2 regions of the Sporosarcina sp. SAFN-010 genome follow, and region 1 is predicted to be linked to the other one. Evidence: riboswitches for the same ligand, from Rfam matches in the RefSeq annotation. Region 1 holds a riboswitch; the other holds the start of a gene.

Region 1 (5,901 bases):
CTTTGTGGCATATAACTAATATGTCCACGGGAATTATTCAGAACAGAACCGTCAAGAGAAATTGTGCCAGATTCAGGTGTGTAAAGTCCACCAATGAGCTGGAAAATCGTGCTTTTCCCGCTTCCTGAAGGACCCACAATAGAGACGAACTCGCCTTCTTTCACGGACAATGTAATGTCTTGAAGAACATGGTTTAGACCATATGATTTTGATAGATTTTCAAGAGTGAGTTGACCCATCCGATTCTTTCCCTCCTTGACTTCGCCAACGTAGGACGCTTTTTTCGACAGCTAAAATAATTCCGAAATACGTTAAACTCAAAATCATGATCAGTACAATGGCAACAAAAACACGGTCCGTTTTGAACGAAGAAGAAGCGAGTGTCATATAGACACCAATTCCTTTGTTCGCACCGAGCCATTCAGAAATGACAGCCCCCATAACACTGTAGGTTGCTGCGATTTTTAGTCCTGAAAACAGTGAAGGCAATGAGTGTGGCCATTGCAATTTCCAGAAAATCTGGCGATTGCTTGCGCCAATCATCTTTAAGTAGTACAACATGTCTCGATCTGTTTGTCTGAATCCATCCAGTGCAGCAATCGTTACTGGGAAAAAACAGACGAGAACGATGACGATGACTTTCGGTAGCATCCCGAACCCGAACCAAATGACGAGAAGTGGAGCGAGTACAATCACCGGAATGTTTTGCGATAAAATCAGGAGCGGATAAAAGGCTTGCTGAAGAAATGGGATCCGAAATAACAGAATGGCTACAACAACTCCTACAGTAATTCCGACAAGATAGCCAGTTGCTGAAAGAGTGATTGTGGACATAATATGAGAGACATACAATGAATAGCCGGTGAATGCCTCTTCAGCAATTTGAGTAGGTAAAGGAAGAAGCCAAGCGGGCACATCGAAAAGCCGAGCAGCGCCTTCCCACATAACGAGTAAAAGGATGAAGACCAGAAGCGGCCGCCATCCTTTATTTACTGCCGATTTCATCTGTATTTCTCCGTTAGCTTTTCCATAGAAGCACCTTCAGGATTGCTGTAGATTTTCACTTGGGAAATGACACTTGATGCTCCTAATTCAGTCATACGAGTGTTCATTTTTTCAATAATGCTGAGCAAGTTTCCAAGTTCGCCTTCCATCGTCGTTTCAAGTGGTGCGACCCGATAAGGAACACCAGATTGTTCGATCACTTCAATCGCCGCATCTACATACGGAATGACATCTTCGCCGTTTGGGGTCTTTGGTATTATTTGAATACTAACAAGTGCATTCGCCATTTTCATTTCCTCCTTAGTTTGGTAAAAACTCGTTTGTGAATGCATCTTTTGCGTTGAATTCGCCTTCAAGCAAGTTGTTCTCATCCATCCACTCCGCGTAATTTTCCCATGTTTTCAGTTGTTGTTCGCCGAAGCGAGGTGCGTCATCCTGATATTTAGGGGAAAGCCATTGCTGACTTTTTTTGACGAGCTCTGGATCTAAATCAGGGACGGCTTTTATTAAGATATCTGCAGCTTCTTCAGGATGATCAATTGCAAACTGGTACCCTTTTACAGCAGCTGCAACAAAGGCTTCCACCTTCTCGGGATCTTTTGCAATGAGTTTTTCATTTGTAGTAATGACGGGTGTATAGTAATCCAGATTCTCTGAGTAGTCCTTCAAATATTGCATGTTCAGTTCCATTCCACGTTGTTCGGCTTCGATGCCTGTCCAGCCATAGTATACCCAGGCAAGGTCGATATCACGTTGAATCGCTGTGAAGAAATCAGAAGAACCCATGTTGATATACTTTACTTTACTGCTGTCGCCGTTATCTTTTTCCATCAGGGATTCGACGACAGCTTGCTCAACAGGAGCACCCCAACCGCCATAATTTTTCCCTTCGAAGTCTTTCGGCGATTCTATGCCTGCCTCTTTTAAGGAAGCAAATCCAGACGTATTGTGTTGGATGATTGCAGCAATCGAAACGATTGGAATACCTGCCGCACGTGCTTCTGTGAGTGCTTCCTGTGCACCGATTCCAAAATCAGCTTTTCCTGATGCTACGAGCTGATCAGCACCAGCTTCGCCCGGAAGCATGATTTCTACATCCAGTCCTTCATCTTTAAAGTATCCTTTTTCTTGAGCTACATACAAACCAGTATGATTCGTATTTGGTGTCCAATCGAGCGCGAAATGGACTTTTTGGGTAGCTTCTTTGTCGTCTCCACTTGACGAGCTTGGTTCGTTTTCTGCTCCGCAAGCTGTGAGAAGCGATGCAGCAAACAGAACTGTGAGTATTCGTTTCAATGAAATTCCCTCCTGGAGTTTCACACTGCAACAAAAAAACGCGCACTCCCGATTTTCGGAAGTACGCGTCACATAATCATTATGGAATGAATATGTTCCCTCCGCTGGCGTTACCCAGATCAGGTTCAAAGGGTCTGCATGTCGCATGCATCTCAACCGGTTCTCCGGTACCCCTACATATTGTCAGTGATGAAGTTGTATGGTGTTCACTTATTACTTTGCCATACTTTTCTGTAAGTAGCAAGTCTCATAGTTTCAGCGTTTTTTACTTTCCGCAATGAATTTAGTCATGATATACTAAGAAAAGGATTTTCTACTCTGATTCATCCAAACAGAAAGTGAGTGGTCAAAATGGGCCGTAAGTGGAATAATATTAAAGAGAAGAAAGCGTCAAAAGATGCCAACACGAGCCGGATCTATGCAAAATTCGGTCGCGAAATATATGTAGCAGCAAAGCAAGGGGAGCCGGATCCGGAATCGAACCAAGCTCTTAAAATCGTTTTAGAACGTGCAAAAACATATAGTGTACCGAAAACAATTATTGAACGTGCAATTGAAAAAGCTAAAGGTGGAGGAGAAGAGAGCTACGATGAGCTTCGCTACGAAGGATTCGGACCAAATGGATCGATGGTCATCGTCGATGCGTTAACGAATAACGTCAATCGGACGGCATCAGAAGTACGCGCAGCGTTCGGTAAAAATGGAGGCAACATGGGTGTGAGTGGTTCTGTTGCATACATGTTCGACCACACTGCTGTTTTCGGAATTGAAGGGAAGTCAGCAGATGACGTCCTTGAATTGATGATGGAACACGACGTGGATGTCAATGACATTAGCGAAGAAGACGGGCAAGTTCTAGTTTACGCAGATCCGACAGCATTCCACGAAGTTCAAGAAGCGTTTAAAGCTGAAGGAATCACTGATTTCACAGTCGCTGAATTGACTATGCTTGCACAAAACGATGTCGAGCTTGACGCGGCATCAGTTGAGCAATTCGAAAAAATGATCGATGCAATCGAAGACCTCGAAGACGTTCAACAAGTCTATCACAACGTAGATCTTGGAGAATAAAACACAATAAAAAGCGACAAGAGCGGTCTAACGCTCTTGTCGCTTTTTTAGTTGTCACCAATTATTGTTCTTATACTTTTTATAATAATTCACTTGTCTAAGGAACAAATAAAGCTTCCGCTTCAAATGCTTGTCCCCTTTGTAGAACAGCGGGTTTACAAACTGCTTCTGTTTCAAAAGACGTTTAATGTCTCTCTTAACTGCCTTGTTCGTTACAAACTTCTTTAGCACAATCTTTGGAACTACTGTGAACAGGAAAGGTTTGTTGAGCAATACTAGTGGCTTTTGCTTGTTGTAGATCAAATCATCCACAAAATAACTTGCCATGTTATGTCCTAGAGCCGTTGTATAGTAACTAGAACGACCTTGGCGGATATTCACTTCAAAAACTTTGAATTTCTTATCGCGAGGATCATATTTCAAATCGAAGTTCGCAAAGCCTCTATAGCCCACAGCCTCTAAGAAGTTTTTCAACTTGTACATCATTTCTTCGTTGTATCGTGTAATCACAGCTGTGTAGTTTCCGATTGCAGTCACAGTATGTTCTTGCAAAACAACTTGTGCAAACGTGACGAGCTGGGTTTGTCCAGCTGAATTTGAATAGATAACCGAATCCCACATATATGTATCATCACCTGGGATGAAATCTTGAATGATCAGCTCTTCGTTGTACCCACTATTCTTCACCGTTTCAATGACTTCGTTTAATTCAATCAGAGAGTTCACTTTGTACACTTTTTGCTGTCCGGCAAACTTGTTTTGGTTATAGACAACAGTATCACTCGGCTTCACGATTACAGGATAATTCATGTCTTCCTTGAAAGGTCCATCCACTTTGCAATCGTAGAAGAATGTTAATGGAGTATCAATACCATGTTCTTTGCACAACTTATAAAAGTGGGACTTAATCTGTAAATTGTCCATGAGCTCACGGTCGATATAATTGAAAGTAAAGTGCTCTTTTAACTGTTCTGCATGTTCAATGATAAGCCGGACATACAAATCATTCGTACCTACTAGTAATAGTTCGCGCCCTTCAGCTTTATATTTAGCAGCAATTTTAATTAGAATGTCAGCAAACTTATTTTCTTCAGATAGCTCTGTATTGAGCTCGATTTTATAGGGAATAGTACTGAGTTGTGTAAATGATAACGGCTCTTTCCCGATCAATACAGGATTGATATGGTAGGCTTCGTGAAAAGAAATTGCCATGTTGTATGCGTTCATATCTGTACCAACTATGATTGGTAAGAATGGAAGTTTTTTTGTGTTCATTGTATCCTCCTAAATCTCGATGGAATTGTCGTTCCTAAAATCCTAATCTCTATATTACATGGAAAACACTTTGGTATACAACAGTTAGCCTACGCGGGAGTGTACCTAATCAGGTTTAAATCTGGATAAAAAAAGGAATAGAAAAATGAGGTTCATTTCAAGGAGGAACAAGCACCATGTTGAAAATTGAAGAAACAAAAATGGATATGAAGCGTGAGGAAGTCATCCAAAGGCTAGTAGGGCGAGGTATTTTCAAGATTGAAGGAAAGCAGCTCTATGAACTACCATTACTTATATTAATGAAAGAATATTATAGGCACATATAATGGCAATTGCCGGTTGAGGAAATTCTCCTTAGCCGGCTTTGTTTTACCACTCTATTAGTGAAGAGGTGAATGGACATGAACGATAGTCAATCAATTCGTAGTAGACTCGAATGGGTGAATGAAGCCACCATAACTATGATTCAACGAGCACTGGAAGATGAATCGCTCAGCTCTGAAGAATTAGTATTATTTTATATGGATCGGATATCCAGAGAAGGACAAATAACTAATGCAATTCTCGAGTTAAATCCCCATGCCTTACAAATCGCTCAGACACTCGATTTTGAAAGAAGGATATCAGGTAAACGTTCAATGCTACATGGTATACCAATTTTACTGAAAGATAATATAGATACAGGAGATGCCATGCATACGAGCGCAGGTAGTTTAGCATTGGAAAATTACTATGCACCGCAGGATGCTTTTCTCGTTAAACAGCTTAGAAAGGCAGGAGCCATCCTACTTGGAAAAACTAACATGACAGAGTGGGCGAATTTCATGTCTGCTGATATGCCAAACGGGTGGAGTTCTAGAGGAGGTCAAGTGCTCAATCCATATGGACAGTTCGAAGTGGGAGGGTCCAGCTCAGGGTCCGCAGTAGCTGTTGGGACTAATTTAGCAGTTGCATCGATTGGTACTGAAACGACGGGATCGATTATTCACCCGGCTTCACAAAATGGAATTGTTGGTCTGAAACCTACAATTGGGGCGATCAGTCGAAGCGGCATCATACCATTATCAGTGACACAGGATACGGCGGGTCCGATGACACGTACAGTAACAGATGCTGCAATCGTCTTTGAGGTGTTACTTGGACAAGATCCAGACGATCCTATAACAATTTACTCGCAAAAGTATGATTCCACGCATGGTCTTGACTACTTAAAAAAAGAATCACTGCAAGGAATAAGTATTGGTATCGCGAGTT
Region 2 (5,901 bases), on a different contig from region 1:
TTATAGCTGCCATCATTCCCTTCGATTTTCAGAGATTTCCCATTCTCTTCAGCATGAAGATCACTGATTTTGCTACCTTCTTTCGGATAAAGGTCACGGGTGATTCCATTGAAAGAACCGTCGAATTCATACGTTAACCGTTCCTTCACCTGCACATTTCCATCCGTTTCGAGTTGTGCATCAATTTTAAAATCTTTGATTGTAAAATCTTCTGCAAATGCCGGAATCGGAAAAACTATCAACAATACCAACATCACAACACTTAACAATGTTTTTTTCACGTCCATCACTCCCTTCTTTCTATTACGAATGTCCACAATTATAGTTTCAAAGTTCGAAATATTAGACCGCCTATATGTCTCTTCCCCTAAATCCGCCCATATAAAAGCGTTCCATCCATTTTTGGATAGAACGCTCTCGAATTACCTATTTACTGCTCTAGTAAACGATAGTCAAAATCAGAAAACGACTCAATCAGTTGTCCCTTTTCGTGGAACGATAACGAACGCGTCACATCATTCGGGATGATTAAGCAATGCACGCCTGCGCTTATTGCTGCAATCGATCCGTTATAGGAATCTTCCACAGCAATTGCCTCATCTGGTGTAACACCAAGTCGTTCCAATGCCACTTCGTAAATAGCTGGATTTGGTTTCACTTCATCCACGTCATCTGCTGAAACGATAATCGGGAAATACTCCAGCAAGCCATATTTCGTGAGAAACCCTTCGATCCAATTTCGATTTGAACTACTCGCAACAGCCAGCAAGATCCCTCGTTCTTTTAGTTGTTTTACAGTCTCTAAAAACCCTTCCCGTAAAGCCAATTGTTCCCGAATCGTTTCAAACCGGGTATTGACCTGATCATGGAAAACAGTACGATCCATTGGCACATCGAGCGACTGGTCAATAAAGTCGAATAAGGCTCCATCCGTTGAACCTACCACTTTCACGAATTCCTCTAACGTCAAGTTGAATCCATGCTGCTCCTTCAAGATTTCCTGATAAATATCAAACCATGCTGATTCTGTATCAATAATCGTCCCATCAAAATCGAATATTACCGCCTTCTTCACACCTGTTCCCCATTTCCAAAATACGTTCTAGTTCTCCTGTACCCATTATAGGGGCAAAGACGCATTTGGTCGACCAATTCTCTGGAATTCACCTTGTTATCAGAATACTGTCGTTAACTCTTGTCTTATTTGCTATACTTATTGCATAATCTAATGAATAGAAAAGAGGAGAATACATGCAATTAGTGGCACTATCTACGAGTTTACCTAAGCAAATTAGTACGTCAAAAGGAAAAGAACTCGTGACCGGCATTTGTAAGGAAACAATTCAAGAAGCATTTTTGTCTGTTGATGGTTTCAAAGGCGACGACGTGGCTGATAAAAAACACCACGGTGGACTCGATCGTGCAGTTTGTATGTATCCTCATGAACACTATTCAAAGTGGAATGATGAGTTTGAATGTGTACTTCCACCCGCAGCATTCGGAGAAAATATCACAGCATCCGGCATGACCGAATCTGAAATTTGTATAGGTGATATCTTTACACTTGGAGACGCTGTCATACAAGTGACCCAAGGCAGAATTCCATGCAACACAATTGACCAGCGCCTTGGATATCCTATGATGAAAAACATGATCCAAACCGGATTTACAGGCTACTTATGTCGCGTTCTAAAAGAAGGAATGGTTCGGTCGGATGACCAGATAACGTTACACAAAAAAGATTCACATGGAGTCACAGTACTTGAAGCCAATACAACGTACTTCCATAATCCTAAAGATATCGAAGGAATCCGTCGTGTGTTAGCGATAGAAGCACTCGCTGACGATTGGCGTGATAAGTTCGGCAAACGTTTAGAAATAGCGCTTGCGAACACCTAATATCAAAAAACTATAAGTAGATTGTGAGGTTGCCAGAAAATTTGTACTGTTGTATACTCGAATCACTTACATAACTGACCGTACGGGTGCTTGAGTGAATCAGGCTGAGATAGCAGATGAATCCGCTGCTGACCGCATCTGATCTGGATAATGCCAGCGTAGAGAGCCGTGATCTGAGGATCATTTGGGTACCCGGGAACCCACTCCTCGACCGTCTGCGCTTTCAGACGGTCTTTTTTTGTGAGAACACAAGCAAAAAAGGAGTTGGAGTTCATTGAAAAAGTTAACATTCACCGATTTACTCATTACCATCATGGTCGGTGTCGTGTTCGGTATCCTGATGAAGTTTTGGGATGATCTCTATACTGTCGTCAAACCGATGATGCCAGTAGCGAGACAACTACTCTATGGAATGTGGTTCATGAATGGGGTGTTTGCATTTCTGCTCATCCGTAAGCCTGGTGTCGCATTGATCGCCAGTATTGCTGGCGCAGGACTCTCTGCATTTATCGGCCATGGCTTGGAAGTTCTGATCTATGGATTTGCTCAAGGATTAGCTGCAGAATTGCTGTTTGCCGCATTCCGATATAGGAAGTTCTCTATGATCATCGCAGGTCTTGGAGGGATCTTGTCGTGTGCTGCGAGTTTCGGACTGGACATGTTTTACGGATATGCAGACTTGGAAACTTGGGCGCTCGTTGTAAAGTACGGATTGCGTGCAATTAGTGCATTCATCTTTACTGGAGTATTTGCGGTTCTTATCGTTCGTGCACTCGAAGCAACAGGCGTTACTCAGTCAATACGACCGGTGGCGAAAGAAGAATATTCGCTGCTGGACAGGTGATTTGAATGGAAACCTTAATCTCACACCAACGAGAGGCTGCGCTCAGTATGACCAACTTGCGATTGAAGTTTCCTGGGGAGGATTCCTTGTTGTTTAAGGACCTCTCCTTCTCAGTCAATAAGGGTGAGAAAGTATTGCTGCTCGGTCCGAGCGGCTGCGGGAAGTCCACGTTGCTGCAAGTTGCGAGTGGTATTGTCCCGAATTCCTTTGAGTTACCTATGAAAGCGGAAAAACTTGAGCTTCCGGATTCATGGGGATTTGTCTTCCAAGATCCCGACACACAATTTTGCATGCCTTATGTAGACGAAGAACTCGCGTTTGTATTGGAAAACTTGAACGTACCTCGCCAGGATATGACTGCGCTAATTGTCGAAGCTTTGGAATGTGTAGGTCTTCATCTGCCAGACATTCACACGCCGATTCTTGAACTATCGCAAGGCATGAAACAGCGGCTAGCATTGGCATCCGTTTTGCTGATGGAGCCAGAAGTGCTGTTTTTAGATGAACCTTCCGCTCTTCTCGACCCTGAAGGTACGGACCAAATATGGACGTCCATTCAAGCCGCAACAGCTGAGCAAACTGTCGTAATTGTGGAACATAAAATCGAACAGATTGCTGAGTGGATTGACCGTGTCGTTCTATTTACGGATGATGGAGCAATATTAGCAGATGGTCCACCCGATTCGATTTTTAAAGATTATAAGGAAGAACTCATTCGATATGGCATTTGGTATCCAGGAGTATGGGTTGACTATTTGGATTCAAAAGCATTTAAGACGTTGAGTGAGAATCGTTCATCTATAAGTTCGGTTGAAGTTCTTCATGCGGAGGAATTCAACGGGTATCGCGGCAAGAAATCCGTTATTCACGTGCCAAATGCATCTATTAGCCAAGGTTCCTGGGTGACGATTTTAGGAGAGAACGGTTCTGGGAAGAGCTCGCTACTGCTATCGCTTATGCAGTTGTTGAAAACATCTGGTTCTTTGCATGTCAATGGCAAGCAGGTTGTGCAAAAGAAACGACGTAGAACCCTTCCCGCAGGGCTATCTCTTGTCTTTCAGAATCCTGAGCTCCAATTTGTGACGAATACGATCGTGGAAGAATTGACGATTTCATTACAAGGGATGTCGTCAATGGGAGCAGTAAGTCATGTAGAAGAGATGATTGAGCTGTTCAACTTACCCGTTTCAGGTAACCGCCACCCGTACCAGCTATCGGTTGGTCAAAAGCGACGGTTAAGCGTCGCGACAGCGCTCACCTCTTCTATAGATATTTTATTGTTGGATGAACCTACATTCGGTCAGGATGCACGCAATACCTTCGCAATTCTGGAAAAGTTGGAGTCGTTGCGCAGGAATGGGATGACGATTGTGATGGTGACTCATGATTTGAATATTGCATCGAATTTTGCAACGGATTGTTGGAAAGTTGCTGATGGTAAGCTTGTGTCGTGCACTCGGCAAGGGGGTGTTGCTGATGCCCGCTTGGTTTACACCTGATCGCGAAACATGGTTATTTCGAGTGAATCCTGCGTTGAAATTCATGATATTTGTTTTGCTATTGCTCATTACACTTTTCACGAGGAATTTACCTTTTGTCAGTTGGCTAGCTGTTCTATTCGGAATCCTACTCTACGGTTTCAGTGGATACCCGATTCGAAAGTTAGTATTGCTATCGATTCCTCTCGTCATCTCCTTCGCTTCTTCAGCATTTACGATGATGCTGTTCGGAAAAGGAGATGCCGTGTTATGGCAATGGGGCATCCTTAAAATTTCAGAAGAGAGCATTCAGCACGGATTGTTGCTTGGCACGAAGTCGTTAACGTTTGGGCTGGTAGGCTTTACGTTCTTACTCACTGTTCAGCCCGTGTTGTTCTTTTACGCGATGATGCAGCAATATCGTTTGCCTTCAAAATACGCTTATAGTTTCATCGCATCGATTCGCTTGCTACCTCTAGTTGTAGAAGAGATACATGTGAGGACGAATGCGTTGAAAGTTCGTGGCATTACCTTTTCCCGTGGAATGAAAGGTTTAGGCGAACGGGTTCAAGCGTACACCGTTCCGTTGTTCGCTCAAAGTATTCGCCGAGCGCAACGGATCGCGATTGCAATGGAAGCGAAACAATACCAGATGGGGGCCGCCCGAACTTACTACTATCCAACTTCGTACAGTCGGATTGATGTAGTGTTTATAGGGGTGGTTGTTGTGAGTGTTGCTGGCGTTATGCTACTTGCGTTTGGGATGAACTAAGTAGAAAACAGGAGCCTCCTTGTAATGGGAGCTCCTGTTTTTATTATGGTGTTTCAATAGAATTGCTTCGCGAATGCGAAGCAACCCTTATTCAGCTTTTAAAGTGCTTGATTGGTCGCGTGATGGTTAGGCGTTGGCGTCTGTCTTCATACCGCGGGCGATTGATTGGGACTCCACTTTGTGTTTATGAGCACTTTTTGAAGTTTATGAGCACTTTCTAGGATTTATGATCACTTTTTAAGTTTTATGAGCACATTCCATGATTTATGAGCACTTTTCATGTTTTATGAGCATTTATCAAAATTTATGAGCACTTACCCAAGTTTATGAGCGCTCCACCATCTCCGTAGCTAAATGTCCCCCTTGAGTAGGCAATATTCCAGCCGCCATCGCTTCGCTTCGTAGCTCATCCCGGAATTTCGGATGTGCAATCGCAATCAAAGCTTCTGCACGTTCGCGAAGCGACTTACCATGTAGCTTGGCAATTCCGTATTCTGTTACGATACAATCGACTTCGTTTTTAGACGTCGTTACGACAGAACCTGGAGTAAGATTTAATTTGATGCGTGACATGGTATCGTTCTTCAATGTCGAGTACATGCAGATAAACCCTTTTCCATTTTTCGAAAGTTGGACAGCCCTTGCGAAGTCTGCTTGTCCGCCTGTTGACGAATAGTAGTTTCCGGCAATCGTTTCAGAAGCACATTGGCCATACAAGTCCACTTCTGTTGTCGCATTGATAGAAACAATATTATCCTCTTTTGCAATCTCATATGGATCATTGACCATACTCACCGGCAAAAACTCGACGCTAGGATTATTGTGAAGGAACTCATATAGTCGCTGAGTCCCATAGGCAAAGGTCGTCACAATTTTACCTTGATGGGTGCATTTGTTCATACCTGTCA

The links. Region 1 has a riboswitch for thiamine pyrophosphate ahead of ACR65F_RS07230 (ABC transporter substrate-binding protein). Riboswitches for the same ligand answer to the same signal wherever they lie in the genome.
Region 2: another riboswitch for thiamine pyrophosphate. It lies ahead of ACR65F_RS07795 (ECF transporter S component); the one in region 1 lies ahead of ACR65F_RS07230 (ABC transporter substrate-binding protein).

Annotation. Positions count from the first base shown of each region.
Region 1 is NZ_JBPFDS010000004.1:167,794-173,694, forward strand. Features, by position in the region: gene ACR65F_RS07215 (ABC transporter ATP-binding protein) at 1-239, opposite strand, end outside; gene ACR65F_RS07220 (ABC transporter permease) at 220-1,005, opposite strand; gene ACR65F_RS07225 (thiamine-binding protein) at 1,002-1,292, opposite strand; gene ACR65F_RS07230 (ABC transporter substrate-binding protein) at 1,306-2,301, opposite strand; TPP riboswitch at 2,381-2,486, opposite strand; gene ACR65F_RS07235 (YebC/PmpR family DNA-binding transcriptional regulator) at 2,653-3,372, shown strand; gene ACR65F_RS07240 (carboxylate--amine ligase) at 3,427-4,647, opposite strand; gene ACR65F_RS07245 (Fur-regulated basic protein FbpA) at 4,824-4,973, shown strand; gene ACR65F_RS07250 (amidase family protein) at 5,049-5,901, shown strand, end outside.
Region 2 is NZ_JBPFDS010000005.1:67,736-73,636, forward strand. Features, by position in the region: gene ACR65F_RS07780 (DUF2207 domain-containing protein) at 1-281, opposite strand, end outside; gene ACR65F_RS07785 (HAD family hydrolase) at 431-1,075, opposite strand; gene ACR65F_RS07790 (MOSC domain-containing protein) at 1,252-1,899, shown strand; TPP riboswitch at 1,972-2,081, shown strand; gene ACR65F_RS07795 (ECF transporter S component) at 2,174-2,743, shown strand; gene ACR65F_RS07800 (ABC transporter ATP-binding protein) at 2,749-4,242, shown strand; gene ACR65F_RS07805 (energy-coupling factor transporter transmembrane component T family protein) at 4,220-4,993, shown strand; gene ACR65F_RS07810 (acetyl-CoA hydrolase/transferase family protein) at 5,318-5,901, opposite strand, start outside.